3 regions of the Citrobacter sp. KH_055_1 genome follow, and region 2 is predicted to be linked to each of the others. Evidence: riboswitches for the same ligand, from Rfam matches in the RefSeq annotation. Region 2 holds a riboswitch; each other region holds the start of a gene.

The links. Region 2 has a riboswitch for thiamine pyrophosphate ahead of thiB (thiamine ABC transporter substrate binding subunit). Riboswitches for the same ligand answer to the same signal wherever they lie in the genome.
Region 1: another riboswitch for thiamine pyrophosphate. It lies ahead of thiC (phosphomethylpyrimidine synthase ThiC); the one in region 2 lies ahead of thiB (thiamine ABC transporter substrate binding subunit).
Region 3: another riboswitch for thiamine pyrophosphate. It lies ahead of thiM (hydroxyethylthiazole kinase); the one in region 2 lies ahead of thiB (thiamine ABC transporter substrate binding subunit).

Annotation. Positions count from the first base shown of each region.
Region 1 covers NZ_CM174473.1:4,476,730-4,486,943, reverse strand. Annotated here, with positions in the region: gene rpoC (DNA-directed RNA polymerase subunit beta') at 1-899, shown strand, start outside; gene cspE (transcription antiterminator/RNA stability regulator CspE) at 1,856-2,068, shown strand; gene thiH (2-iminoacetate synthase ThiH) at 2,186-3,316, opposite strand; gene thiG (thiazole synthase) at 3,313-4,083, opposite strand; gene thiS (sulfur carrier protein ThiS) at 4,085-4,285, opposite strand; gene AC3ITF_RS21045 (HesA/MoeB/ThiF family protein) at 4,266-5,024, opposite strand; gene thiE (thiamine phosphate synthase) at 5,017-5,652, opposite strand; gene thiC (phosphomethylpyrimidine synthase ThiC) at 5,652-7,550, opposite strand; TPP riboswitch at 7,631-7,753, opposite strand; gene rsd (sigma D regulator) at 7,807-8,295, opposite strand; gene nudC (NAD(+) diphosphatase) at 8,392-9,165, shown strand; gene hemE (uroporphyrinogen decarboxylase) at 9,215-10,214, shown strand, end outside.
Region 2 covers NZ_CM174473.1:3,962,075-3,972,288, reverse strand. Annotated here, with positions in the region: gene thiP (thiamine/thiamine pyrophosphate ABC transporter permease ThiP) at 1-1,193, opposite strand, end outside; gene thiB (thiamine ABC transporter substrate binding subunit) at 1,169-2,152, opposite strand; TPP riboswitch at 2,310-2,487, opposite strand; gene sgrR (HTH-type transcriptional regulator SgrR) at 2,668-4,323, opposite strand; gene sgrT (glucose uptake inhibitor SgrT) at 4,423-4,545, shown strand; gene AC3ITF_RS18680 (sugar efflux transporter) at 4,661-5,839, shown strand; gene leuD (3-isopropylmalate dehydratase small subunit) at 5,947-6,552, opposite strand; gene leuC (3-isopropylmalate dehydratase large subunit) at 6,563-7,963, opposite strand; gene leuB (3-isopropylmalate dehydrogenase) at 7,966-9,057, opposite strand; gene leuA (2-isopropylmalate synthase) at 9,057-10,214, opposite strand, start outside.
Region 3 covers NZ_CM174473.1:1,718,772-1,728,985, forward strand. Annotated here, with positions in the region: gene AC3ITF_RS07955 (fimbrial biogenesis outer membrane usher protein) at 1-2,250, shown strand, start outside; gene AC3ITF_RS07960 (fimbrial protein) at 2,256-3,284, shown strand; gene AC3ITF_RS07965 (RcnB family protein) at 3,355-3,687, opposite strand; partial or broken gene AC3ITF_RS07970 (hypothetical protein) at 4,153-4,323, opposite strand; gene AC3ITF_RS07975 (hypothetical protein) at 4,332-4,541, opposite strand; TPP riboswitch at 5,353-5,449, shown strand; gene thiM (hydroxyethylthiazole kinase) at 5,482-6,270, shown strand; gene thiD (bifunctional hydroxymethylpyrimidine kinase/phosphomethylpyrimidine kinase) at 6,267-7,067, shown strand; gene AC3ITF_RS07990 (GntR family transcriptional regulator) at 7,120-7,866, shown strand; gene AC3ITF_RS07995 (PfkB family carbohydrate kinase) at 7,840-8,805, opposite strand; gene AC3ITF_RS08000 (ADP-ribosylglycohydrolase family protein) at 8,802-9,806, opposite strand; gene AC3ITF_RS08005 (nucleoside permease) at 9,803-10,214, opposite strand, start outside.

The sequences.
Region 1 (10,214 bases), 510 kb from region 2:
TGGAAGATGGTATCCAGATCAGTGCGGGTGATGCTCTGGCGCGTATTCCTCAGGAATCAAGCGGTACCAAGGACATCACCGGTGGTCTGCCACGCGTTGCGGATCTGTTCGAAGCACGTCGTCCGAAAGAGCCAGCTATCCTTGCGGAAATCAGCGGTATCATTTCCTTCGGTAAAGAAACCAAAGGGAAGCGTCGTCTGGTTATCACCCCGTTAGACGGCAGCGAACCGTACGAAGAGATGATTCCGAAATGGCGTCAGCTCAACGTGTTCGAAGGTGAACGTGTAGAACGTGGTGACGTTGTTTCCGACGGTCCGGAAGCACCGCACGACATCCTGCGTCTTCGTGGCGTACACGCGGTAACGCGTTACATCACCAACGAAGTTCAGGACGTTTACCGTCTGCAAGGCGTTAAGATTAACGATAAACACATTGAAGTTATCGTTCGTCAGATGCTGCGTAAAGCGACCATTGACAGTGCTGGTAGCTCCGACTTCCTGGAAGGCGAACAGGTTGAATACTCCCGCGTCAAGATTGCTAACCGCGATCTGGAAGCGAACGGCAAAGTTGCGGCAACTTACTCTCGCGACCTGCTGGGTATCACCAAAGCGTCTCTGGCAACCGAATCGTTCATCTCTGCCGCATCGTTCCAGGAGACCACGCGTGTCCTGACCGAAGCAGCCGTTGCGGGTAAACGCGACGAACTGCGTGGCCTGAAAGAGAACGTTATCGTGGGTCGTTTGATCCCTGCCGGTACCGGTTATGCGTACCACCAGGATCGTATGCGCCGTCGCGCAGCGGGCGAACAGCCGGCAGCGCCTCAGGTTACTGCGGAAGATGCATCTGCCAGCCTGGCAGAACTGCTGAACGCAGGTCTGGGCGGTTCTAACAACGATTAATCGTTGCTGACCGTAATGAAAAACCCGCCTCGGCGGGTTTTTTTTTGCCTGACATGCAGTCTTATGAATACTGTCAATAAAGACATGTCATTAAAAACAGTATTGACACTGTTTTTAAAATCCGTATGTTAATACTTAACAGCAGCGAAAGAGTAGTTAGCTGTTAAAGCAGTAAGAGTTAGTAGAGTTCGATAGGGGGATTGCGATAAAGGCCACGAAGTATTTTGTTGTATGGGGTAGTCGACGTTGAAGTTATTTTATTTCACATCGACGATGCTTTAAGGCTACGTAGTTGATATATGTAATCGCAAAAAGTTAAGTAAGCGCGACGATGTAAGGCCATGATTTAAAAGTTAATGTTTGCGGTTTCCATTATTGAGCAATCGCAAGGGAAGTCAGGCAACGCATCAAAGAGTATATGTCGCGAGGGGAAGTGTACTTGTTTAGGCCGCCATTCTTGAGTGAATTCATCAAGCTGGCGAAATATGTTTAACGGTAAATAGAGGAAGGTTCGTTAGTAGCATTCTCCAATATTATCTGTGGTAAACGTGTACATTTAAAATGTAGTACAAACAGCAGTATCAAATTGTAAGTCAATTAATGTTAAATCTGAAGTTTGTAGTAACTTAAAGCCCTGGCTGCAACGGTCAGGGCTTTTATTATATATACATCAAGGTGTTATCTTAGGCTCTTAACCAAATCAGCTCAACATTTCACCAGTTAAAGGCATTAAATAAATTAATGCTTGCGTAATGATTAGAAGTAAGGCTACTATAGCTGCATCGGTTTGGAACACAGACCTTATGAAAGCAGTTTTAGTAAAGCAGTTCTCAGTTCAAGCGTTATCCTCAGATACTCTTCTTCATGAGCCTCCTCCTAAGTGCCCAATAAGTTAATTTCTGCAAAACAGGCCATCTTCGCTGCATAAGCGGCTCAAAATATGAAAGGAAGTATCTATGTCTAACAAAATGACTGGTTTAGTAAAATGGTTTAACTCTGAGAAAGGCTTCGGCTTTATCACTCCTCAGGACGGTAGCAAAGATGTGTTTGTGCATTTTTCCGCTATCCAGAGCAACGATTATAAAACCTTAGACGAAGGCCAAAAAGTCGAGTTCTCCGTTGAGAACGGCGCGAAAGGCCCGTCTGCTGTTAACGTTATCGCGCTGTAATCGCCGATAATCTCACGAACGCTTACGATAGCGATGAAGGCCAGAGCCTGAGCAGATAAGTGATAGTGAATAAAAAACCCGCGAAAGCGGGTTTTTTCGTTTTTACATCCGGATTCACTACATCTGTGACGCACGTCCGAGAAAACTATCCCAGTCTTTCCACACGGGCTGTAAACCCTGCGCACTGAGTGCTGCGGCAACATCTTCAGGGCGCCGATCATCATGCGGAGAAAACTGTTCCAGCTCCGGGTGATTGTCGGCATAGCCGCCGGGCTGCGTCTTTGAGAAGGCGCTGACGTTATTGATTGCTAGCGGAATGACGTGGTCGCGAAACCACGGTGATTCACGCGTGGAGAGCGACAGCTCGATGTCCGGCGCCAACAAGCGAAACGCACAAATGGTTTGTACCAGTTGACGCTCATCCATAATCGATGCCGGTTCAATACCTCCGGTACATGGGCGCAGGCGTGGGAACGAGATTGAATAACGGCTTTGCCAGTAATGTTGCTGCATCCATAGCAAATGCTCGGCTACCATATAGCAATCAACCCGCCAACTGTCAGACAAGCCAATCAGTGCCCCAAGGCCAATTTTGTCGATACCGGCGTGACCAAGTCGGTCCGGCGTTTCCAGCCGCCAAAAGAAGTCCTGCTTTTTTCCCTTCAGATGGTGCCGGGCATAAGTCGCCTCATGGTAGCTCTCCTGATACACCATCACACCGTCCAGACCGAGTATCTTTAGCTCAGCATATTCAGCAACTGACAGCGGTTGTACCTCCATCTGTAGCGAAGAAAACTGACGACGGATGGCGGGTAAATGGCGGCGAAAATAGTCCATGCCGACTTTCGCCTGATGCTCGCCGGTGACCAGCAACAGATGCTCAAAACCCAGCTCGCGGATCGCCGCACACTCCCGTTGAATCTCTGATTCATCCAAAGTTTTACGCTTGATGCGGTTGCTCATGGAGAAGCCGCAGTAAGAGCAGTCGTTGGCGCACAGATTCGAAAGATACAGCGGTACGTAAAAGCTGACGGTATTACCAAAGCGTTGGCGGGTCAGCTTTTGCGCTCGCTGCGCCAGCGGCTCCAGATAATCAGCGGCGGCTGGCGAGAGCAGCGCCATCAGGTCATCACGACTCAGCTGTGCAGTGTTAAGTGCGCGCTCGACATCGGCGGCGGTTTTGCCGTTAATGCGCAGATGGATATCATCCCACTCCAGCTGTCGCCAGCGATCGCTGAAGGTTTTCATGCTGAGACCTCCAGAAATCCGGTCAATGGGCTGGTGGCGCAAGCATTGGTACTTCGGCTCCCCGGAACGGCCTGACGTGCCAGAAGGCCCGCTTCAACCGCCAGCCGGAACGCCGTCGCCATCATTACCGGGTCGTCCGCTACGGCAATCGCCGTGTTGACCAACACCGCGTCGGCCCCCATTTCCAACGCCTGCGTGGCATGGCTGGGCACACCGATCCCGGCATCAACCACCACTGGGACGGTGGCCTGCTGAATAATGATCTCCAGCATGGCGCGGGTTTCCAGGCCCTGATTTGAGCCAATGGGCGCACCGAGCGGCATGACCGCCGCACAGCCCACTTCTTCCAGCCGCTTGCACAGCACCGGGTCCGCGCCGCAGTAGGGCAGCACCACGAAACCCTGCTTCACCAGCGCCTCGGCGGCTTTCAGCGTTTCGATAGGATCTGGTAACAGCCATCGAGCGTCAGGATGTATTTCTAATTTCAGCCAGTGCGTCCCCAGCGCTTCGCGCGCCAACTGCGCGGCAAAAATAGCTTCATCCGCCGTTTTCGCCCCTGAGGTATTCGGCAGCAGCGTTACCCCTGCCTCGACCAGTGGCACCAAAATGGCATCGTTGTGCTGGCGTAAATCCACGCGCTTCATTGCCAATGTCACCAGTTGGCTACCGGAGGCGCGAATGGCGTCGACCATCAGTTGCGATGAGGCAAATTTCCCCGTGCCGGTGAACAGATGTGAATCAAACGTTTTGTCGGCAATACGTAGCATATCAACCCCCTGCAATAACCTGAAAAAGCAGGATCTGGTCGCCTTCCTGCACGATTTGCTGTTCCCACTGCTCGCGCGGCAGGATCTGCTGATTCAGCGCCAGCGCTATCCCCGGCTTGAGCTGATTAAGCTCTGCCAGCAGCGCGCTGATATTTTGCCCCTCGGCACACTGTACTGGCTCATCATTGAATTGGATCTGCATGTTGCCCTCCGCATACCGGACAACCGCGGGCGCGGCGTAACGCCAGGCTACGCCACTGGCTGGTTTTACCATCGAACAGGCGTAATTCACCGCTTAGGGTTTCAATACCGCTGAGAAGTTTGATGGCTTCCAGCGCCTGCAGGGTACCCATGATGCCAACGACCGGACCGACAATGCCTGCGGTACGGCAGTTGCGTTCGGGCTCGATGTCATCCGGCCACAGACAGCGGTAGCAGCCCTGTTCCCACGGCGGCGTCAGCACCATCAATTGGCCTCCAAAGCCAACAGCGCTGGCAGTGATAAGTTGTGTATTCAGGGCGACGCAGGCGGTATTGATCGCCTGACGCGTCGCCATATTGTCGGTGCAGTCGAGCACCACGTCAGCGCGCGCCACCGCGTGCCTGAGCGCATCGCCTTTCAGGCGCTGCTGTAGCGCGACCAGTTCGATATCCGGGTTGAGCCGTGTCAGTCTCTGTTGGGCCATCTGGGATTTTGACCGGGCGATATCATCAGTCGTGAACAGGATCTGGCGCTGAAGATTACTCAGATGCACGTCGTCGTCGTCCACTAGCGTCAATGTGCCTACTCCCGCACCCGCCAGATACAGCGCGGCAGGGGAGCCTAATCCGCCCAAGCCAACAATCAGCACGTGGCTGTTGAGCAGTGTCTGCTGGCCCTCTATCGCAATATCACCGAGTAAAATCTGGCGGCTATAGCGCATAAAATCGCGATCATTCATCGCCTGCTCCTGCAATTGAAAGCAGCTGTGACGTGGCACCTCGCCAGTCAGCGGCCTGCGTGATGGCGCTGACTACCGCAATGCTGCCCACCCCGGTCGCCAGCACAGCCGGTGCCCGCTCAAGGCTGATACCGCCAATGGCGACAGTAGGGTAGTCAGCCAGTCGTTCGATATGCGTGGCGAGTTGTACCAATCCCTGTGGGGCAGATGGCATCGGCTTGGTTTGTGTCGGGAAGACGTGACCCAGTGCGATGTAAGAAGGGCGCGCGGCCAGCGCCACGTCAATCTCCATATCATCGTGGGTGGATACCCCAAGACGTAACCTTGCGGCCTGAATCGCCTTTAGGTCGGTGGTTTCAAGATCTTCCTGGCCCAGATGTACCCCGTAAGCATGGTGTTTAATCGCCAGTCGCCAGTAGTCATTGATAAACAGACGGGCATCGTAGCGACGCCCCAGTTCAATAGCGGCAATCACGTCGGCTTCGACCTCTTCGTCGCGTTTATCTTTGATTCGCAGCTGGATAGTACGTACGCCTGCATCAAGCAGGCGTTCAATCCACGCAATGCTGTCGACCACCGGGTACAGCCCGAGGCGGAAAGGTACCGTTGGGAATTCAGGCTGATACATCAGGCTTCCTCCTTTTTCAGGTAGATTTCACCGCCTTTGGCGCGGAAGTTCTCCGACATACCCGCCATCCCCACTTCGATGGTTTGTGCGGCAGCGTAGTCGCGCACTTCCTGGCTGATTTTCATCGAGCAGAATTTCGGCCCGCACATTGAGCAGAAGTGAGCGACTTTGCCGGACTCCTGTGGCAGGGTTTCATCGTGGTAGGCGCGGGCGGTGAACGGGTCGAGCGCCAGATTAAACTGGTCTTCCCAGCGGAATTCGAAGCGCGCTTTTGACATGGCGTTATCGCGGATCTGCGCACCCGGATGCCCTTTAGCTAAATCGGCGGCATGCGCGGCAATCTTGTAGGTAATCAACCCCTGCTTCACGTCTTCTTTGTTCGGCAGGCCGAGGTGCTCTTTTGGCGTGACGTAGCACAGCATCGCGCAGCCAAACCAGCCAATCATTGCCGCACCAATACCGGAGGTGAAGTGGTCATAGCCCGGCGCAATATCGGTCGTTAATGGCCCTAAAGTGTAGAACGGCGCTTCATGGCAGTGTTCCAGCTCTTCGGTCATGTTGCGCTTAATCATCTGCATCGGTACGTGGCCAGGGCCTTCAATCATCACCTGCACGTCATATTCCCAGGCAATTTTGGTCAGCTCGCCCAGCGTATGCAGCTCAGAGAACTGCGCTTCGTCGTTGGCATCTTGAATGGAACCCGGACGCAGGCCGTCGCCCAATGACAGGGAAACGTCATAGGCGGCACAGATTTCACAGATTTCGCGGAAGTGCTCGAACAGGAAGTTTTCTTTGTGATGGGAGAGGCACCATTTCGCCATGATGGAACCGCCGCGCGAGACAATTCCGGTCAGGCGTTTAGCGGTCATCGGCACATAGCGCAGCAGCACACCCGCGTGGATAGTGAAATAGTCGACACCCTGTTCGGCCTGCTCCAGCAGCGTATCGCGGAACGCTTCCCAGGTGAGATCTTCGGCGATCCCGTTGACCTTCTCCAGTGCCTGGTAGATCGGTACGGTGCCGATCGGCACCGGGCTGTTTCGCAGGATCCATTCGCGGGTTTCGTGAATATAGCGACCGGTGGACAGGTCCATCACCGTATCCGCCCCCCAGCGCGTGGACCACACCAGCTTTTCCACTTCTTCTTCGATGGAGGAAGTGACCGCTGAGTTACCGATGTTGGCATTGACCTTCACCAGGAAATTACGTCCGATGATCATCGGCTCTGATTCCGGGTGGTTGATGTTGGCGGGGATGATGGCGCGCCCGGCAGCGACTTCATCACGCACGAATTCCGCCGTGATATTTTCCGGCAGGCTGGCGCCAAAGCTCATGCCTGGATGCTGGTGGCGCAGCACTTCACTGCGAATGCGCTCGCGGCCCATATTTTCGCGGATAGCGATAAACTCCATCTCCGGAGTGACGATGCCCTGGCGCGCGTAGTGCAACTGGGTCACGCAGCGGCCGGTTTTGGCGCGCTTAGGCGTCAGCAAGCCGTTGAAACGCAGCTCGTCCAGGCCATCATCGGCCAGGCGCTCTTTGGTGTAGGCGGAGCTACGGTCGTCCAGCTCTTCGCTGTCATTACGTGCGGATATCCACGGCTGGCGCAGTTTTGCCAGACCCTGCTGGACGTTAATCGCCACATCAGGATCGCCATACGGGCCAGAGGTGTCATATACCGGCACGGCTTCGTTCTCTTCGTACTGCGGGGTATCTTTACTGCCGCCAATGAGCGTCGGGCTGAGCTGGATTTCACGCATAGGAATACGGATATCTGGCTGTGAACCAGCAATATAGATGCGTTTTGAGTTAGGAAAGGCGGTCCCTTCCAGGGTGTCGATAAAGTGTTGGGCCTGGGCGCGCTGTTCGCGGCGGGATGGTTTAGTAGTGGCAGACATAGCTCATTCCAAAAAGTAAGGATATGGCTTGTCAGACGACGGATGAAGCAAGAGGGAAGATCGCCCATGGGCGATACAACTGTAGATTTACTCTTGTTCCCTTCGCAGGTATTAGCCTGATCAGGTTCCGCGGATCCCGAATTAACGGTCTCAGCCTTTTCCACTCATGCTGATGTGGAAAATAAGCACTCCGACAAGATAATTCCCCCTCTGGCGAGGAGGAATGGTTGTAAACTACCTGTTACTCGCGCAAATCTCAAGCAGGGCGTTTGATCATTGCGCTGTCGTGTACCGCATCAAGCACCAGCATAATCAACTTATCTTCCAGCATAAACCGGGCCTCCAGCGCCTCGCCGATATCCGACAATGCCTGTTGAAATTCAAGGAAATTATCGTGGTCAATGGCGTTTTCCAGACTGGAATCATAGTCGTCCATAATCTGTTGTGTATTGGCTTCCAGAAGAGGCCAAATTTTTGTGGCTTTTAAAAGCTGCCCGTTCCCTTCCAATTTATGCAGAATACGTTCATAAATACTGAAGTGTCCGGTGGAGAGGTAGTCGACCAGGCTCTGACAAAAATCATCCAGCGCTTTTTCATTGAGCCGCATGTACGATTCTTTGCCAGGCTTAATGCCAACCAGATTGTAGTAAGCCACGAGCAGGTGCTTACGTACATGTAGCCAGCGATCAACCAGTTTATTACTTCCTCCGACGTGTTCCGTCAGGCTTTCCAGCTGGTTTAGCATGATTGACTCCGCAAGGTGGTGTTGAAAAACGGCTCACCGATAAATGTAAAAATAATGTAAACAACATGCCTGTGAAGCAAAGGTTGCGCAAGAGATATGGATCGTATTATTGAAAAATTAGACAGCGGCTGGTGGATCGTCAGTCATGAACAAAAATTGTGGTTGCCTCACGGAGAGCTGCCACATGGTGACGCGGCTGGTTTTGATCTGCTGGGTCAGCGCGGGTTGCCGATAGGCGAGTGGGAAGGTGAAACCGTCTGGCTGGTGCAGCAGCAGCGTCGCCACGATATGGGCTCAGTGCGCCAGATCCTCGATCAGGATGTGGGACTGTTTCAACTGGTCGGACGCGGCGTACAGTTGGCTGAGTTTTTCCGTTCGCATAAATTCTGCGGTTATTGTGGCCATCCGATGCACCCAAGCAAAACCGAATGGGCAATGCTGTGTAGCCACTGCCGTGAACGTTATTATCCGCAAATTGCCCCCTGCATTATTGTCGCCATCCGTCGTGAAGACTCCCTGCTGCTGGCTCAGCATGTTCGCCACCGCAACGGCGTGCATACCGTGCTGGCCGGTTTTGTTGAAGTGGGGGAGACGTTAGAACAAGCGGTAGCGCGAGAAGTGATGGAAGAAAGCGGCATTAAGGTGAAAAACCTGCGCTACGTTACCTCCCAGCCCTGGCCGTTTCCGCAGTCTTTGATGACCGCGTTTATGGCGGAATATGATAGCGGGGAGATCGTCATCGACCCGAAAGAACTGCTGGAAGCGAACTGGTATCGCTACGATGACTTACCGCTACTTCCCCCGCCGGGTACCGTCGCACGTCGACTGATCGAAGATACTGTGGCGATGTGTCGGGTTGAGTACGAGTAAAGAACGAGTAATGATACACTGACGGCCTGACGCTAAAAGGAAGATAAAAATGACCGAACTGAAGAACGATCGTTACCTGCGTGCGCTGCTGCGCCAGCCCGTTGATGTTACTCCGGTATGGATGATGCGCCAGGCGGGCCGCTATTTGCCGGAGTACAAAGCCACTCGTGCGCAAGCGGGCGATTTCATGGCGCTGTGCAAAAACGCCGAGCTGGCCTGCGAAGTGACGCTACAACCGCTGCGCAGGTATAAACTTGATGCGGCGATCCTCTTTTCGGACATTTTGACCATCCCGGATGCGATGGGACTTGGGCTGTACTTTGAAGCTGGCGAAGGCCCACGCTTTACCTCTCCCATCACCTGTAAGGCCGATGTGGATAAGCTGCCGATCCCGGACCCGGAAGGGGAACTGGGCTACGTGATGAACGCGGTACGTACTATTCGCCGCGAGCTGAAGGGCGACGTGCCGCTGATCGGCTTCTCTGGCAGTCCGTGGACGCTGGCGACTTACATGGTGGAAGGCGGCAGCAGCAAAGCCTTCACCGTGATTAAAAAGATGATGTACGCCGATCCAACGTCGCTGCATCTGCTGCTCGATAAGCTGGCGAAAAGCGTCACGCTATACCTGAATGCGCAGATCAAAGCCGGCGCGCAATCGGTGATGATTTTCGACACCTGGGGCGGCGTGCTGACCGGTCGCGACTATCAGCAGTTCTCTCTCTATTACATGCACAAAATTGTCGATGGTCTGCTGCGTGAAAACGACGGCCGCCGCGTGCCGGTCACCTTGTTCACCAAAGGCGGCGGACAGTGGCTGGAAGCGATGGCGGAAACTGGATGTGATGCGCTGGGTCTCGACTGGACGACAGATATTGCCGATGCGCGTCGTCGTGTCGGTCATAAAGTGGCGTTACAGGGCAATATGGACCCGTCCATGCTCTACGCACCGGCACCGCGTATCGAAGAAGAAGTCGCCACGATACTGGCGGGCTTCGGTCAAGGGGAAGGCCACGTCTTTAACCTGGGCCACGGTATCCACCAGGATGTGC
Region 2 (10,214 bases):
ATACTGTTATTGAGCAGCAGGAAGAACCCGGTTGCCAGCACGATGCCCGGCATTGCGAGGATCAGCATGCCGCTCAGTTCCAGCGCCTGACCGGCTAAAACTTGCTGCCGTGCCCGCAGCTCGCGGCTGCTCCACAACAGCATCATGGTGAGAATGACGCACAGCAGGCCTGCCGCCAGCGCAATACGCAGCGAAGTCCACAGGGCTTGCCACAATACAGGCTGCGCGAGAACGTCCAGAATATGACGGTTAACACCATCGACAATCACCGCCAGCAGCGGCGGGAGTAACAGCAGCAGCGCCAGAATAATCAGCAGGGTGTCGGTCACTCGGCTGTGCAGGCGGTCGTCGGGATCGCGCCAGCCTTGTACCAGCGTGGTGCCGGGGGCTATCGCTCGACTCATGCGCTGGCTGAGCAGCACCAGTCCTAAGCAGCAAATCATCTGGATCAGTGCCAGCATGGCGGCGCGGGCGGGATCGTAGTCGAAGCTCAGCGCCTGATAGATAGCCAGCTCGATGGTGGTCGCCTGCGGCCCGCCGCCGAGCGACAGCACGGTAGCAAAACTGGCGAAGCACAGCATAAAGATGAGCGCCGCTACCGGAGGGATCTGGCGGCGTAGCCACGGCCATTCAACGAAGCGGAAGAAATGCCAGCCGCGCATACCTAGCTGCGCGGCGAGCTGCCGCTGTTCGCCGGGAATATTCTCCAGCGACTGCAGCAGTAAACGGCTGGCCATCGGCAGGTTGAAAAAGACGTGTGCCAGCAGAATGCCCTGCAGACCGTACGGTGAAAACGTCCACTCCAGGCCGAGAGCCTGCCAAAGTGAGGCCAGCCAGCCCTGACGACCGTAGACGCTAAGGATGCCAAAGACGGCGACCAGCACCGGCAGGATCAGCGTCATTGCGCACAGGCGCAGCAGCGCTATACGCCCAGGGAAACGGCGACGATAAAGCGCCCGGGCGAGGAAGATTGCCGGGATCACCGACAACGCAGCGGATAAAAATGCCTGCCAGAAGGAAAAACGCACCACGTGCCACAGGTAGCTGTCCTGCCACAGCGTGAGCCAGTCTCCCTGAGGGGCGTTCAGCCACAGCGCCAGAAACGCCGCCAGGGCGACGGCCACTATCAACGTAGCGGCCGAAAGCCCTGGGAGCAGCCAGCCGGGAATTAACGGCTGACGGCGCGTTGCCATGCGTTAATCCATGTCTGACGTTGAGTTGCTACCTGTTGTGGGGTGAATTCCAGCGCGGTGGACGGTTTTTCCAGTTGTGCAATGCCAGGAGGAAGCGTGACCTGGGTTACCGGATACATCCAGTTGCCGGTGGGGATTGCGTTCTGGAACGCCGGAGAAACCATAAATGTCAGGAATTTTTCCGCCAGTTCGGGTTGTTTGCTGGCGGCGGTACGTGCGGCGACCTCCACCTGCAAATAGTGTCCCTCGCTAAAATTGGCGGCGGCGTAGTTATCTTTCTTCTCTTCGATGATGTGATACGCCGGAGAGGTGGTATAGCTCAGCACCAGATCGCTTTCACCTTTCAGGAACAGACCGTAGGCTTCACTCCAGCCCTTGGTGACGGTGACGGTTTTAGCCGCCAGTTTCTGCCAGGCTTCCGGCGCTTTATCGCCGTACACTTTCTGCATCCACAGCAGCAGTCCCAGACCCGGCGTGCTGGTGCGTGGGTCCTGATAAATTACGCGCCATTTCTGGTCGCTTTCGACCAGTTCTTTCAGGCTCTTCGGTGGGTTTTTCAGCTTGTTTTTGTCATACACAAAGGCGAAATAACCGTAATCAAACGGTACAAAGGTGTCGTTTTTCCAGCCGCCAGGGACGTTGATGGCATCGCTCGCCACGCCGCTTTTGGCAAACAGTTTGGTCTGCATTGCCGCGTCGAGCAGGTTGTTATCCAGTCCGAGCACGACGTCGGCTTTACTGTTTTTTCCTTCCATGCGCAGGCGATTAAGCAGCGAGACGCCATCTTCCAGCGCCACCAGCTTTAGTTCGCAGTTGCAGTCGGCTTCAAAGGCTTTTTTGATGGTTGGGCTGGGGCCCCAGTCGGCGGCGAACGAGTCGTAGGTATAGACGGTCAGAACGGGTTTGGCGAAGGCAGGCGCTGCGCACAGCAGTAAAAGCGGAAGACATTTTTTAAACACTTTGCACCTCATAAAGTAAAACTCTAAATAATTCGAGTTGCAGGAAGGCGGCGACGTAGCGCATCCCCGGGAGCGTACAGGTAGTACGTGACTGGGGTGAGCGAGGAAAGCCAACGCATCTACAGCTTGAAGTATGACGAGTTAGGTGGCAAAGGACTTGAGCTACAGCCTCAAATCCCTTCGCCGGCATTATCCGGATCAGGTTCGACGGGTATCTCTCAGCCTCATACACTTCATCCTTCACGCTGCCTCTGCGTTGGCTGCGTTTGCTTGCCGCCTTGATGCATCATGAATGATGTTGTGTATGTTTTTTATTGGCACCCCGTTGAGAACGGCGTTAGTGTAATGATTTTGTTGCTATGCGGCAATCAAGAGCCTTGTCCATTAGGCTATCTTGTTTGCCAGTTTGAACCTGGGCAGTGCTCAAAATCCTCACGTACTACGTGTACGCTCCGGTTTTTCCGCGCTGTCCGTGTTCAAACTGTCTTCACCGATTACTCCTACTGAACAAGGCGTTAAGGATCCGGTGGTGCAAACCATGCTGATTTAAAATCAAACCAGCCAAGCGTATTCATGCGTAATCCGCGCATACTGCGCTGCCCCTGAATGATCAGCCAGTGATGGATCAGCGGTACAATGGCTTTACTGGCAAGCAGTTGCTGACACCATGCTGCGAGGCTCATCTCGCCGGTGCGCCAGCGGGCGGCGTCGCTTTCCCAGTCCAGAGAAAGACAGTTTTGCAGCAGCGGGACTTCGCACAAATGGGCGAACAGCGAGAAGTCCAGCGGTAAGGTAAAGTTGGCGCTGTTGAGCCAGATATCGCTGACGGTCTCGCCTGCGTGCCATTGATCGTAGTCGATCTCCTGAATATTCAGCTGTACCTGATGCTCCGCCAGCAATGTTTTCATGATCTGCGCAATCACCCGATGCTCGATATGATCGCGATAGTAGGTGAGCGTCAGTGTTTCCAGTCCCGCCGGTTTTTCACCGAGTCCTGGCCTGGCATGATGCCAGCGAGGCAGTAATCCGTACGCGGGAAACCAGTGTCGTTGATACTGCTCGTCAGCCTGAAAAATTAAATTCGTCGGCGAGAGTATGCGGCTTACCCATTCGCGCACCTCCTGATTGGCTCCGCGATGGGCGCGGGAATCAAACAGCATGTAATAACACCCTTCCTCCAGCCGGCTTTCGATAGCCTTTTCATCTTCCGTCGGGCCTTTGAGCGTGAGTCCGCCGCCGGGCTCTTCGGCGATGTCCGGTAACACCCACACGTTCACTTCGTCAATCAGCGCCCGGTAACCAAAGTAATCATCAAAAGCGTGAATTTTTAGCTGGTTACTCGTATTGCGGACGACCGCATAGGGACCGGTGCCAATTGGGTGGCTGGAAAAGTTATTCAGCGTTTCCCATTCGCGCGGCAGGATCATGGCGGGGACCTGTCCCAGTAGCCACGGCAACCAGCGATCAGGTTGCGCCAGATGGATATCCAGCGTCCAGGCCGTGGGAGAGGCAATTTGCGTAATGTGCGAGTACAGCGGCAGGCTGTTGATCCGCCTCAGTGAGGCGATCACATCCTCCATTTCCAGCTCGCGACCATGATGAAAATGGATCCCAGGACGCAGGAAAAACCGCCAGTGCAGCGGCGAAATTTGTTGCCAGTGGTGGGCAATGTCGGCTTCCAGTTCCCCATTTTCCTCATTTACGCGGGTTAAGGCGCTGAAGATTTGCCTGGCGATATGGGTTTCGGAACGGCGCAGCGCCGTACCGGGGAGCAGATTGCGCATCGGGCGATAGTAAAGGACGCGCATGATGTGCCGCCCCTGGCGAAAGCTGCGGCCCAGATGAGAAACCAGCATTTGTCGCACGGCTGTTTTATCGCCGACCAGTTGCACCAGTTGATCAATGCGATCCTGTTCCAGCAGGTCTTCCGCCCGCTGCTGCTGGAGCGCCAGCCCGGTGTAGAGAAAGGTCAGGCGTGAACGTTTGCCGCGACCGACCTCGGCTTCCCACGTTAGCCAGCCGCGTTCCTGCATGGTGTTGAGCAGGGTGCGCATATGGCGGCGCGAGCAACTGAGTAACTCTGCCAACTCGTTCAGCGTGGTGTCTTGCGTTTTGCCGTCGCAGCATTGCCACAGGCGGATAAACTGTTGTTGCAAACGACCAGAAGACATAAAAGGGGAACTCCCACGGAAAACTCAGCAATTTTATTATCCCCATATTAAGCCAATAATGAATTCCGATGAAGCGATGAGACAACGAAGGGGTCATCTATGCGTCAGTTCTATTTAAAGTACTTTACCTCGACAGCGCGTTTGTCCTGGTTGGCTTGCCTGAGTGCGCCGCAGCGCTTAAAGATGCTCGATGAACTGATGCAGTGGGAGTTGCAAGACTGACCTCTGAATTGGGAATTGCAGACATCATGTGTGACTGAGTATTGGTGTTAATCGCCGCGCCAGCAGGTATTATCTGCTGGCTTTTTTCGTTTCCGCTGCGCTTAAAAGGAAAGATATGCTCTGGATTATGACCATGGGACGGCGCCTTAACGGCGTGTATGCGGCGTTTATGCTGGTTGCCTTTATGATGGGCGTAGCGGGCGCGTTACAGGCACCCACGCTGAGCCTGTTTCTGAGTCGCGAGGTGGGGGCACAGCCATTTTGGGTTGGGCTGTTTTACACCGTCAATGCGATCGCAGGGATCGCGGTCAGCCTTGGTTTGGCGAAACGATCCGACAGTCGGGGCGATCGGCGTAAGCTGATCATGTTCTGCTGTCTGATGGCGATTGGCAATGCGTTGCTGTTTGCCTTTAACCGCCACTATTTAACGCTGATCACCTGCGGGGTGCTGCTGGCTTCGCTGGCAAATACCGCCATGCCGCAGCTGTTTGCGCTGGCGCGGGAGTATGCCGATAACTCGGCGCGAGAAGTGGTGATGTTCAGCTCGGTGATGCGTGCGCAGCTTTCGCTGGCGTGGGTGATTGGGCCGCCGCTGGCGTTTATGCTGGCGTTAAATTACGGCTTCACGATGATGTTTTCGATTGCTGCCGGGATATTTGCCGTTAGCCTGGTGCTGATCGCGCTGATACTGCCGTCGGTGGCGCGGGTCGAGCAGCCTGTCGATGTCCCGCTTGAGCAGACCGGCGGCTGGCAGGACAAAAATGTGCGCATGTTGTTTATTGCCTCCACGCTGATGTGGACCTGCAACACCATGTACATTATCGATATGCCGCTGTGGATTAGCCTTGAACTGGGACTACCGGACAAACTGGCCGGGATCCTGATGGGCACCGCCGCCGGGTTGGAAATTCCGGCAATGATTCTGGCGGGTTACTACGTGAAGCGTTTTGGTAAGCGGCGGATGATGATAACCGCTGTGGCGGCAGGCGTGCTGTTTTACCTTGGGCTTATCTTCTTCCATAGCCATACGGCGCTACTGGTCCTGCAGCTGTTTAATGCGGTATTCATCGGGATTGTTGCCGGAATAGGCATGCTGTGGTTTCAGGATCTGATGCCGGGCAGGGCGGGTTCAGCTACCACCTTGTTTACCAACAGTATCTCCACGGGGGTGATTCTGGCGGGGGTAATTCAGGGGGCGGTGGCGCAAAGTTATGGGCATTATGCCGTCTACTGGGTGATTGCGGGAATTTCGGTGGTTACCCTGGTGATGACCGGGCGAGTGAAGGATGTGTAGTGGGTGTGCCGGATACGCTGCGCTTATCCGGCCTACAAATCTTTCCGTAGGCCGGATAAGACGCTTTTGCGTCGTCATCCGGCATGCTTATCCGGCAACAACAAGCACTAGCGCATAAACGCGGGCTGTTTGTTCTCGTAAGACGAGATCGCGTCTTCGTGTTGCAACGTCAGACCAATACTGTCGAGACCGTTCAGCATGCAGTGGCGGCGGAAGGTGTCGATTTCAAACGGATACGCTGTATCGCCAGCCTTCACCACCTGTGCCTGCAGATCCACCTCAAAACGAATCCCCGGATTGGCCTGTACCAACGTGAACAGGTCATCCACTTCGTCGTCGCTTAATTTCACCGGCAGCAGTTGGTTATTAAAACTGTTGCCGTAGAAAATGTCAGCGAAGCTTGGGGCGATCACCACTTTGAAACCGTAATCGGTCAGCGCCCACGGCGCATGTTCGCGCGAGGATCCGCAGCCAAAGTTTTCTCGCGCGAGCAGAATCGACGCGCCTTGATATTCCGGGAAGTTCAGTACGAATTCCGGATTAGGCTGCTGACCATTCTCATCGAGAAAGCGCCAGTCGTTAAACAGGTGCGCACCAAAACCGGTACGCGTCACCTTCTGCAAAAACTGTTTGGGAATGATTGCATCCGTATCGACGTTGGCGGCATCCAGGGGGACAACCAGGCCGGTATGCTGGGTAAATTTCTCTGCCATGGTAGTTTCCTTATTTGATGCGGCGAATGTCGGCAAAATGACCGGTAACGGCGGCCGCGGCGGCCATGGCCGGGCTGACTAAGTGCGTACGCCCTCCGCGGCCCTGACGACCTTCAAAGTTACGGTTGCTGGTGGAAGCACAGCGTTCGCCCGGATTCAGACGATCGTTGTTCATCGCCAGGCACATTGAGCAACCCGGTAAGCGCCATTCAAAACCGGCTTCAATGAAAATCTTATCCAGACCTTCTGCTTCAGCCTGGGCTTTAACCGGACCTGAACCCGGTACCACCAGTGCCTGCACGCCCGGCGCGACCTTGCGGCCTTTGGCGATTTCAGCTGCGGCACGTAAATCTTCAATACGCGAGTTGGTGCAAGAGCCGATAAACACTTTATCAATAGCCACTTCCGTCAACGGAATGCCCGGCTTCAGCCCCATATAGGCCAGCGCTTTTTCCGCTGATGCGCGTTCAACCGGATCGCTAAACGACGCGGGGTCGGGAATGTTATCGTTTACGGAGATTACCTGGCCTGGGTTAGTACCCCAGGTGACCTGCGGAGCAATCTCTTCTGCCTGCAGGGTGACGGTGGTATCAAACGTCGCTCCGTCGTCGGTTTTCAGCGTTTTCCACCAGGCGACGGCATCGGTAAAATCCTGACCTTTAGGGGCATGCAAACGTCCCTGTACATAGTTGAAGGTGGTTTCATCCGGAGCGACCAGACCCGCTTTGGCCCCCATTTCGATTGCCATGTTACACAGGGTCATACGACCTTCCATGCTCAGGGCGCGGATGGCATCGCCGCAAAACTCAACCACGTGCCCGGTACCGCCTGCGCTACCGGTTTTACCGATAATCGCCAGCACGATATCTTTGGCAGTAATTCCTGTTGCTGCCGTGCCATTAACTTCGATCTTCATGGTTTTGGCGCGCCCTTGCTTCAGGGTTTGCGTGGCCAGCACGTGTTCGACTTCGGAGGTCCCGATACCAAACGCCAGCGCGCCGAACGCACCGTGTGTGGCGGTGTGGGAGTCACCGCAGACGATGGTCATACCCGGTAAGGTCACACCTTGCTCGGGTCCCATCACGTGGACGATACCCTGAAAAGGGTGGTTCAGATCGTACAGTTCGACGCCGAACTCATTGCAGTTTTTGATCAGCTCCTGCATCTGGATGCGCGCCATTTCACCGGAGGCGTTAATGTCTTTGGTTTGCGTCGAGACGTTATGATCCATGGTGGCGAAGGTTTTACCCGGCTGGCGAACCGGACGGTTATGCGCCCGCAGGCCGTCGAATGCCTGCGGTGAGGTCACTTCGTGCACCAGATGGCGGTCGATATACAGCAGCGGCGTTTCGTCCTGCGCTTCATACACGACGTGCGCATCGAACAACTTTTCATACAACGTTTTAGCCATGATTACACCCCTTCTGCGACGTAGCGAGCAATGATATCGCCCATCTCATCGGTACTGACTGCTGCTGTGCCACGGGCTAAATCACCGGTGCGAATACCTTCTGCTAATGCGCGGTTAACGGCGCTTTCAATGGCTGCTGCTGCATCATTGGCGTCCAGGCTGTAGCGCAGCAACAGCGCCAGTGACAAAATCTGGGCAATCGGGTTGGCAATGTTTTTACCGGCGATATCCGGTGCTGAGCCGCCGGCGGGCTCGTACAGGCCAAAGTCCTGCTCATTCAGGCTGGCAGACGGCAGCATGCCCATGGAGCCGGTGATCATCGCGCATTCATCGGACAGGATGTCACCAAACAGGTTGGAGCACAGCAGCACGTCAAACTGAGACGGATCTTTAATCAACTGCATGGTGGCGTTGTCGATATACATATGCGTCAGGACAACGTCCGGGTATTCATTGGCTATTTCATTGACCACTTCACGCCACAGAATCGAGGTTTGCAGCACGTTGGCTTTATCAATCGACGTCACTTTACAGCGACGCTTGCGGGCAGATTCAAATGCAATGCGCGCAATACGTTCGATCTCGAAACGGTGATAGACCTCGGTATCAAAGGCTTTTTCATGTTGACCGCTACCTTCACGGCCTTTTGGCTGACCGAAGTAGATCCCACCCGTCAGTTCGCGTACGCACAGGATGTCGAAACCGTTGGCGGCAATATCGGCGCGCAGCGGGCAAAAATCTTCCAGCCCCTGGTACAGCTTAGCCGGGCGCAGGTTGCTGAATAATTTGAAGTGTTTACGCAACGGCAACAGGGCACCACGCTCCGGCTGCTGGTTTGGCGGCAGATTTTCCCATTTCGGGCCGCCCACGGAGCCAAACAGAATGGCATCGGCCTGCTCACAGCCGTCAACCGTTGCGGGTGGCAGCGGCTGACCGTGATTGTCGATGGCAACGCCGCCCACGTCATAGTGGCTGGTGGTAATGCGCATAGCGAAACGGGTGCGAATCGCGTCCAGTACTTTCAGAGCCTGCGCCATCACTTCCGGGCCAATACCGTCACCCGGCAAAACAGCAATATGATAATTCTTCGACATCACACGGTTTCCTTGTTGTTCTCGTTGTTTTGAGCTTTGCGTTGCAATTCTTTTTCGACTTCTTCGGCGCGCCAGATGTTATTCAGTACATGCACCATGGCTTTCGCGGAGGACTCGACAATATCCGTTGCCAGGCCTACGCCGTGGAAGCGACGGCCGTTAAAGTTGGCGACGATATCTACCTGACCCAGCGCATCTTTACCGTGGCCTTTTGCGGTCAGGCTGTATTTCACCAGTTCGATGTCGTAGTCGGTAATACGGTTGATGGCCTGATAAATAGCATCGACCGGGCCGTTACCGTTGGCGGCTTCGGCTTTCACATTCTCGCCACAGGCCAGCTTGACGGAGGCGGTGGCAATATCATTGGAGCCAGACTGCACGCTGAAGTAATCCAGGCGGAAATGTTCGGGTTCTTCTTGCTGTTTGTTAATAAAGGCCAGCGCTTCCAGGTCGTAATCAAATACCTGACCTTTTTTATCCGCCAGCTTCAGGAAGGCGTCGTACAGGTTGTCCAGACTGTATTCACTCTCTTTATAGCCCATCTCATCCATACGGTGTTTGACCGCAGCACGTCCGGAACGGGACGTCAGGTTCAGTTGCACCTGGTTCAGACCGATGGACTCCGGGGTCATAATTTCGTAGTTTTCACGGTTTTTCAGTACGCCGTCCTGATGAATACCGGAGGAGTGGGCAAAGGCGCCGCTACCGACAATCGCTTTGTTGGCCGGAATCGGCATATTGCAGATTTGGCTGACTAACTGGCTGGTACGCCAGATTTCCTGATGATTAATGCGGGTCTGTACGTTCAGAATATCTTTGCGGACTTTGATCGCCATGATCACTTCTTCCAGCGAGCAGTTACCGGCGCGTTCACCGATCCCGTTCATCGCCCCTTCGACCTGACGCGCACCGGCATGAACAGCGGCCAGCGCGTTACCGACGCCCAGACCTAAATCGTCGTGGGTGTGCACGGAAATGATCGCTTTGTCGATATTCGGCACTCGTTCATACAGGCCGGAAATGATTGCGCCAAATTCGAAGGGCATGGTGTACCCGACGGTATCGGGGATATTAATGGTTTTGGCACCGGCATTAATCGCCGCTTCTACCACGCGAGCCAGATCGGCAATAGGGGTACGGCCGGCGTCTTCGCATGA
Region 3 (10,214 bases), 2.2 Mb from region 2:
CCGGATGACACCTGTTTATCTCGCGACGCATTAACGCGTCTGGGGATAAATATACAAGCGTTGGACAAGAAGAATGAATGCCCAAGCTTGAAGCAGGCGGTGCAAGGAGGCAGTTATGCCTGGGATATCGGCACGTTTCGCCTGGATCTCAGCGTCCCGCAGGCCTATGTGGATGAACTGGAGAATGGCTATGTACCTCCAGAAAACTGGAATCGCGGCATCAATGCCTTTTATACCTCGTACTACGCCAGCCAGTATTACAGCGATTATAAGGATTCTGGTAACAGCAAAAGTACCTATGTGCGTTTTACCAGTGGGTTAAATCTGCTGGGGTGGCAGTTGCATTCTGATGCCAGCTATAACAAAACTGATGACAGCAGCGGGGAGTGGAAAAGTAATACCCTGTATCTGGAACGCGGCATCCCGCAAATTTTGGGCACTCTGCGTGCCGGGGATATGTATACCTCATCGGATATTTTTGATGCGGTGCGCTTTAGTGGCGTACGGTTGTATCGCGATATGCAGATGCTGCCAAACTCAAAGCAGAATTTTACGCCGTTGGTTCAGGGGGTTGCACAAAGCAACGCGCTGGTCACCATCGAACAGAACGGCTTTGTCGTTTACCAGAAAGAGGTTCCACCTGGCCCGTTCTCTATTGCTGATTTGCAGCTTGCAGGCGGTGGTGCTGATCTTGACGTCAGTATCAAAGAGGCTGACGGATCGGTAACAACTTATCTGGTGCCGTATGCGGCGGTGCCCAATATGCTGCAGCCAGGGGTGTCAAAATATGATTTTGCCGCCGGGCGTAGCCATATTGAAGGGGCCAGTAATCAGACCGATTTTGCGCAGATGAGCTACCAATATGGGCTGAATAATCTGTTAACGCTGTACGGCGGTACTATGCTGGCGGATAACTACAATGCGTTTACGTTGGGTACGGGCTGGAATACGCGTATTGGAGCAATTTCCGTTGATGCAACCCAGTCCCACAGCAAGCAGGATAGCGGTGATGTGTTTGACGGGCAGAGCTACCAGATTGCTTATAATAAATATTTGACGCAAACCGCCACGCGTTTTGGTCTGGCGGCGTATCGCTATTCTTCCAAAGACTATCGCACTTTTAACGATCACGTTTGGGCAAATAATCAAAACAGTTATCATCGTGATGAAAATGATGTGTACGACATCGCGGACTATTATCAGAATGATTTTGGTCGTAAGAACAGTTTTTCGGCTAACGTCAGCCAGTCTTTGCCGCAAGGTTGGGGCTCGTTTTCGCTCAGTACGCTGTGGCGCGATTACTGGGGGCGTAGCGGCAACAGTAAAGATTATCAGTTGAGTTATTCTAATAGCTGGCAACGGATTAGCTATACTTTTTCAGCCAGTCAGACTTACAACGAGGATCATCACGAAGATAAGCGTTTTAACGTCTTTATCTCCATTCCATTCGATTGGGGAGATGATATTAGCGCTCCGCGCCGGCATCTATATGTATCGAACTCGACCACCTTTGATGATGATGGTTTTGCCTCCAATAATACCGGACTTTCCGGCACCGCAGGCAGTCGCGATCAGTTTAACTATGGCGTCAACCTCAGCCATCAACGACAGGACAGCGAGACAACGGCGGGCGGTAATCTGACGTGGAATGCGCCAGTTGCGACACTGAACGGCAGCTACAGTCAGTCGTCTAAATATACACAAACTGGCGGCAGTATTTCCGGGGGGCTGGTGGCCTGGTCTGGGGGCGTGAATTTAGCCAACCGACTATCGGAAACGTTTGCCGTGATGCACGCGCCGGGTCTGGAAGGGGCGTATGTAAATGGGCAGAAATACTGTACCACCAACCGTAATGGCGTGGTCGTTTACGATGGCTTGACGCCATATCGTGAAAACCACCTGATGCTGGATGTCTCCAATACCAACAGTGAAACCGACCTACAAGGAAATCGTCGCAGCGCCGCTCCGTATCGCGGAGCGGTAGTGCTAGCAAGGTTTGATACTGACCAACGCAAACCCTGGTACATCCGGGCACTACGTCCTGATGGCTCACCGCTGACGTTTGGTTATGAAGTTGAAGACAATCACGGACACAATATTGGTGTGGTAGGTCAGGGGAGCCAGCTATTTATTCGTACCAATGAAGTGCCATCGGAGATAAAAGTGGCGGTCGATAAACAACAGGGACTTTCATGCTCAATCGCTTTCGGCAAAACGATTGATGAAAGTAAAGTTTATATTTGTCGGTGAGGTTTATGATGTATAAATTAAAATTAATTATTATACTGAGCATGTTTTTATCACTTTTTAATCTTGCTTATGCCGGATGTTCTAATAAAGGTTCGTATACAACCCATACTCAAATTTTTAATTTTGAAGAAAATGCTTCCGATATCTACAGCAGAACATTTACGATGGAACCTACGGGAATATCCTGTGATAATGATAAGGATACAATTTATTATGTATCTTCTCTTAATGATAAAGTCATAGGTTTTTATGATGGTGCAATAAAGTTTAAGGTATCAGTTACGCTTACTCCGGGACAGGAGGTACTTGGAAAAACAAAAAACACATCCAGAGTGAGCTATTTGGTAAATTTAACAAAATCAACCGCGCAGGTGAATTCATCTGTAATTGGTGGAACGATCACAGTACCTTCGGCTGTTACTGCTTCTACAGATAAAAATGCGAGTAATGTAGTATTAAGTTTTTTCATGTGTTTATTTTCTGGCGATTTTTTTAACTGCCTATCTGATCGCGTGAACAAACTGAGCGGTGCGACTTTTCAGGAAAATATTACGTTCAATTTTGTTCCAAAAAACAGTACTTGCCTTCCCATAGTGACAGCACCTTTAGTGCTACCGGATGTCCAAAGGGCTGAATTACGCTCTGTTGGAACAGTAAATAGCTTATCTGGAAGTACACAAATAGCACTTCATTGTGATAATGCTATTGGAAATAATTCAACGCGTGGTATTTCCGTTTATTTGTCCAGTGACGATCTTTTAGATGGCAGTGATTTTATCTTAAAGGATAAGATGGATAATGGTGTCGGTTTTGAGTTAAGCAGTGGTACTGCTAACAGGATTCACTTATTGCGAACAGGTAATTCTATATCGAACAGTCCTGATGTGACCATCATCAAAAAGATAAAAAAAGGTGAGCAGTTACTGCAGCAGTATACAATTCCTGTAACTGCAAAGTATTATGTTTATGATGTTGCGAAAATACGAACTGGAAAATTGAATGCAACAGCTTATGTCAGAATTAACTATGATTAAATACCGACCAATAAAATTTATTAAAGTGTAATAATATTATCCTCCCTCTTGCAAGAGGGAGGTTTGCTTTTTAACGGTGATAAAAAATCTCGCCGTCGTAGGCTTTGATGATCTTGCCATCGGCATCATTGACCAGCACATACGCGCCACCCATGTAGGTCCAGTGGGTGCCTGCCGTCGGTGCGGGTAGGTTACGCAGGTTCCACTGCTTAATGGTGTATTCTTCGGTGAGGTACAGGGGCGGAACCTTGTCACCGGGTTTGAAATGGGTAAAGTCAGCAATAAAGCCGCTCAGCTCATATTTATCGATGCCTTTAGGGGCTGCGATGGCGGCAGGCGCTGCCCAGACGGTGCTGGTTACGAGCAGCAGTGCACCCAGCAACATTTTATTCTTCATACCCATCCTCTCTACTCATTCGGGTCGTCAACAACGGTCGTGTATCATTCCGGGCTTACAGGATATCTGACAAGCACTATTTTGTGAGAACTCCAGTTATTTCGTAAAAAGTGTAAATGAAGTACGAGCAGGCGGCAACGTTGAACCGCAATTTAGCAATACCGCTGCTGCTCTGCAATTTACATCAGTTTGTTGTGATGCAGTCACAGGACGACATCGCAAGATGTCAGCATCTTTACTATCTTCAATCAATAAAGGCGACCGAAGTCGCCTTATGATTGTTTACCCCTTGGAAAGTTGGGCTTTTACGACTGTATCGGCTTCAACTTTAAGAGAGAGTACATAACCTTGTTTCTTCCATAAACCGTTATTAGGTTTCCATCCTTTAGCAAGGAGATATTCAGCACTGGTAGAAATTGGTTGATTTAGTACGTGATCGGCATCAGCAGTAAATGCGTTAGAGCCTGATTTAGCCTTCGCATTTTGCGCTTTGGTTTTGTGAATATCACAAGTCCCATCACCATCACTAACTTGTGTGCAACCAGAACGCTCTAATTGAGCGCGATAGTGTGCATTAATTGCATGGGCAGGCATAATGGCGAAAGAGCATACAAGAGCAATCAGGGCTAATTTAGTTTTCATGATAAACCTTAGTTATGATGAGAATGTTTTTTCGCGTCCAGTTTACGGCTATTCTCCGTGTAAGTCTGATAACGATCGGCGTTGGCGCGATTATCAGCATGATATTGCTCAAAGCACGCGGTACGATCAATGCCGTTAGCTTCACAATCATCAAGATATTGTTTTTCCAGATTACAACCGGAAAGTGAAAAAGCGCCTGCTACGATAGCTATCATCATTATTTTATTATACTTCATTTCCAAGCCTATAATTAATTATTATTACACTAACCCGCCATTTTTGAAATGACGATGTTATACATCACCTGATAAATACACCTGGAGCTACAAGGCATAAAGAAACGATTGCGGAAACAATCACTCCTTTTGTCATGTTAATGTTAACCTTAAGAGGTATAGACAAAAACCTTTTTATCCATATGAAACATCAATGTGTTTGATTGATATAAAGCCTAACCGCGGTTATCGGTATAAATCAATACAGATTAATCTTTAAATCATAATCTTTTTTAGTGAAGTGAAATAACTATCTGATAGGCCAAGGATTTAGATGACAACAGAGATCACAAAAAAGCATCCGGGGCTATGGCTTTAGGGTGTGTATTTTTTATTTAATGTTTACATGTAGATAAGTTATCTTTGAATAGGTGATTTACCCACCTAAATTAAATAGAAAGCTAACGATTGGCTTGTCCGAAAAGAGGAATGAGTGTCGTTATAAAGGGGGATGGCTTCAAAATGAGTTAACAAATCTTTTCAACCCATTTTTAATTATTTTAAAAATCTATTGGCTGAGTTGTTAAAATGTAATTATGGAAAAATAAAAATTTAAATATTGTCACCTTCATTTTATTAGCTAATTTCGTTATCAGACTTTTATTTATTGCAGCTATATTAATTGTCTCTTCTTCATCGGAGAGAAATTGAGCGCATGAATTGTGAAATTGATTGAAACTCCTTGCACCTGCTCTATACACCCGGTTACACTATCTTGATACATACTTTATGTATAACTTATTGTTTTACAAGTAACAATGACTCGGGGTGCCCTTCCTTGTGAAGGCTGAGAAATACCCGTACCACCTGATCTGGATAATGCCAGCGTAGGGAAGTCTGACACTGCTCGTGTCCCTTCTTTCACGCGGGCAGGAGCTGAACCATGCAGCCTGACCTGCACAGCCGCGCACTCGCGGCCCACGCCTTACAGCAATTTAGAACCCTTTCTCCGCTCACGCATTGTATGACCAATGAGGTCGTGCAGAATTTTACCGCCAATACGCTTCTGGCATTGGGCGCGTCACCTGCGATGGTGATTGAACCCGAAGAAGCCAGCCAGTTTGCGGCTGTTGCCCATGCAGTACTGATTAATGTCGGTACGCTGACCGAGAGCCGCGCCATTGCTATGCGTGCGGCGGTCGAGCAGGCGCAGCGGGCGAATACGCCCTGGACGCTCGATCCCGTTGCCGTTGGGGCACTGGAGTTTCGCCGTCGTTTTTGCCTGGATTTGCTCTCGCTCCAGCCTGCTGCCATTCGCGGTAACGCCTCTGAAATACTCGCGCTAGCGGGAATGCGCGGAGGTGGGCGCGGTGTAGATACCACCGACACAGCAGCCGCTGCGCTGCCGGCGGCACAGGCGCTGGCATGCCGGGTCGCCTCCATCGTAGTGGTAACCGGGGAGGTGGATTACGTTACCGATGGCCAGCGTACCGTGAGTATTCGCGGTGGCGATCCATTGATGACGCGTGTCGTTGGCACCGGATGTGCGCTGTCGGCGGTGGTGGCTGCCAGCTGTGCGTTGCAGGGGGATCGGCTGAGTAACGTCGCGTCTGCCTGTAGCTGGATGAAACAGGCCGGTGAATTCGCCACTGAGCACTCGACAGGGCCAGGAAGCTTTATTCCTGTATTCCTTGATGCTTTATATAACCTGAACGCGCAGGAGCTGGCATGAAACGGATTAACGCATTAACAATTGCCGGAACCGATCCCAGCGGTGGTGCAGGTATTCAGGCGGATTTAAAAACATTCTCTGCGCTCGGGGCCTATGGCTGCTCGGTCATCACGGCTCTGGTGGCGCAAAATACGCGCGGTGTGCAGTCGGTTTATCGGATCGAACCTGATTTTGTTGCCGCGCAACTGGACTCCGTGTTCAGCGATGTACGCATAGATACCACCAAAATCGGTATGCTGGCAGAAACGGATATTGTGGAAGCGGTCGCCGAGCGTTTACGCCGCTTTCAGGTACGAAATGTGGTGCTTGATACAGTGATGTTGGCGAAAAGCGGCGATCCGCTGCTGTCCTCCTCTGCGGTAGAAACACTGCGTACTCGCCTGCTGCCGCAGGTGTCGATCATTACCCCGAATCTGCCGGAGGCCGCCGCATTGCTCGAAACAAGCCATGCCCAAACGGAGCAGGAAATGCTGGCGCAGGGGCGTGCTCTGCGGGCATTGGGCTGCGAGGCGGTGCTGATGAAGGGCGGTCATCTGGATGACGCGCAAAGCCCTGACTGGCTGTTTACTCGCGAGGGCGAGCAGCGCTTTACCGCGCCAAGAGTGAAGACCAAAAACACCCATGGCACCGGTTGTACGCTGTCGGCAGCGCTGGCTGCGCTACGCCCGCGTCATGCAAACTGGGCCGATACGGTGCAGGAGGCCAAAATATGGCTCTCGGCGGCACTGGCCCAGGCAGATTCCCTGGAAGTGGGCGAGGGGATAGGTCCGGTACACCATTTCCACGCGTGGTGGTAACAGGGATAAATGCGTATACTGGCTGAAGATTCAGCGGTCAGGAAAAAGATAAATGGAACAAGCGCATACCCAGCTTATCGCGCAACTGAATGAACGCATTTCGGCGGCGGATAACACGCCGCTGTATCTTAAATTCGCCCAAACGGTGAAGAACGCTGTCCGCAGCGGCATCCTCGAGCATGGCAATATTCTGCCTGGTGAGCGCGATCTCAGCCAGCTGACCGGCGTTTCGCGCATTACGGTGCGTAAAGCGATGCAGGCGCTGGAGGAAGAAGGGGTAGTGACCCGCGCCCGTGGTTACGGAACGCAGATCAACAATATCTTTGAGTATTCGCTAAAAGAAGCGCGCGGCTTTTCTCAGCAGGTGGTGTTACGCGGAAAAAAACCAGATACGCTGTGGGTCAATAAACGCGTGGTGCCGTGTCCGGAAGAGGTGGCGCAGCAGCTGGCGATTACCGCCGGCAGTGACGTTTTTCTGCTTAAGCGTATTCGCTATGTGGATGAAGACGCCGTATCCATTGAAGAGTCCTGGGTCCCTGCGCATCTTATTCATGATGTGGATGCCATCGGCGTCTCGCTGTACGACTATTTTCGCAGCCAGCATATTTTCCCGCAGCGCACGCGATCCCGCGTCAGCGCCCGCATGCCGGATGCGGAGTTCCAGTCGCACATTCAGATGGACAGCAAAGTGCCGGTGTTGGTGATTAAGCAGGTCGCGCTTGACCAGCAGCACCGGCCCATTGAATACAGCATCAGTTACTGCCGCAGCGACCTATACGTCTTTGTGTGCGAGGAGTAACGCGCCGCGCGAGGGGGCGCAATCGCCGCCGCGATGCCCGACCACCCACGATCCCACCGCGTTGCCAAGCAACACGGCATCGGACAGCGACCAGCCAGATGCCAACCCGGCCAGCATGCCGCCTGCGTGACTGTCGCCAGCGCCAATGGTGTCAACCACAGTCGTTGGAAATGCAGGCACGCAGCCGGATGTCGTTTCACTAAAATACCATGCGCCGTCTTTATCGTGGCGAACTACTACCGGCGTGGCAAAGCGCTTCACCCACTCAGCGCCAAAACCCTCGACATCCACGCTTAACCTGAACCGTTCTGCGGCAATGTCTGCTTCCTGCCGATTCAGTGACACCAGCGGGTGACAGGCCAGTATTCGCGCCATTAAGGTATCGGAGATGTCGCCGATGCGTGGCCCAAAATCGATAAATGGCGTCACCTCATCCAGACTCTCCAGCCACTGCACCAGCAGCTCGCCGCACGGCGAAGCCAGCTGATAGCCGGAAAGATACACCAGGCTGTGGCGCGGGATCGTCAACTGCGCAAGCCAGTCGGCGTTCCACTGATTTTCGACGCCGCTGAAGGACATAAAGGTGCGTTCACCGTCTGGCTCAACTAGCGCCAGACACCAGCCATTATCACCTTCGGCATGGTCAATCAGACTGTGTAAACCCTCTTTTGCCATCCGGTTGCGGATGATATCTGCCCACACGCCTTGACCTAGCGGCAAGGCATTGCTGGCGTCGATACCTAAACGCTTAAGCGCGACGGCGATGTTGAGCGCACAGCCGCCAACATTAACGCCTTGTTGTTTAAGCTCGATGTCACAACCGCGCCAGGGCAGGGCATACGCATCGGCAATCACATCGATCACCGCTGCACCGACTACCGTCACCGGGCGCTGGGTGTGCAATTGCGGGATAAGTGCCTGCAAACGCGTGGTGCTCATCGCGCCTCCCGTTGCTCACGCAGGCGCATTAATCCGCTGGCGTAGCGGGTAAAGTCCAACTGATTGACCGCATCCAGTTCCTGTTTCAACACAGGGGCAATCGCGCCGACGCCGTGCAGTGCGCCGCAAATTGCCGTCGCCATGGCACCGATGGTGTCGGTGTCACCGCCAAGATTCGCACACAAAATAGCGCAGCGCTTAGGGTCGGTGTGTGCCAGTTCCACCATGGCGATAGCGCAGGGCACGGATTCAATGGTGCTAGTGCCAGCTCCCACCACCTGATACAGCTGCTCACTGGCAGACTCGATACCGTTAGCATCGCGGACGATTTTTAGTGCCAGTTCGAGGCGCGCCGCGAGCGATGCGCTAAAGGTGGTGATCCGTTTTTGCTGGGCGTGGTGGGCAATGGCGGGAAGCGCATCGACAATATCGCACCATTGTTCGCCGTCGATCGCGCGCGACACTGCCCACGCGATAACCACGGCCCCGGCCACCGCCAGATCCGATTTATGCGTCGGGCTGGACGCCAGCGCCACATCATCAATGAAGGCATCAAGATCGTGTGCGGGTAGCAGGCAGCCTAACGGTGAAACGCGCATGGCCGCACCGTTGGTGACACCGTTGTTTTCCAGCTCAGTAACGGGTTTTCCGTCGCGGATGGCCTTAAGGGCAATCTTCGAGGTGGGGCCCAGCACGTTTTTATTGAAGGCATCGAAATCTTCCGCCCAGGCCAGGATATTTCGGCCAATGACGTCGGGGACAATTTTCCCGTCGCATTCCAGCAGAGCATCTGCCAGGCACAGCGCCATGGCTGTGTCATCAGTGAACTCCGCCTGGTTAAAATAGCAGGCGGCGTTATTTTCCGCGGGGCCGGGCAAAAAGCGGTCGATCCAGCCAAAGTGTGCTTTCACGCGGGTTCTGGGCCATAGCTCTGACGGCATGCCCATCGCATCCCCTAACGCTTGCCCATAAAGAGCACCGAGAATACGCTCTGCTTTCATTTTACTTCCCCTTTTTTCAATGCCAGATCGCGGTCGTTCACGTTAATTGCGGTGATTTCTTTGTCAGACTCGCGAAAGAAAATCATAAACAGTACGGCAATGACGGCAATCATGACTGCGCCAAATCCCCACATGCCCGCCCAGTTAAAGGTGAGACCGTTAACCGGTTCTTTATACGCAAACATTTTTTCCATCATCACCCCGCCCAGGCGATAGCCCAGCAGACTACCGAATCCCTGACAGCAGAGGGTGATCAACCCCTGTGCGGCGGTACGCATATGCACAGGCGCTTTTTTATCCACGTAGATATAGGCCGTAACATAGTAGAAATCGTAACTGACGCCGTGCAGCAGAATGCCGAGAAACAGCAGTGCGTAGGTGAAATATTCTTCCGCGCCGCCGTAGACG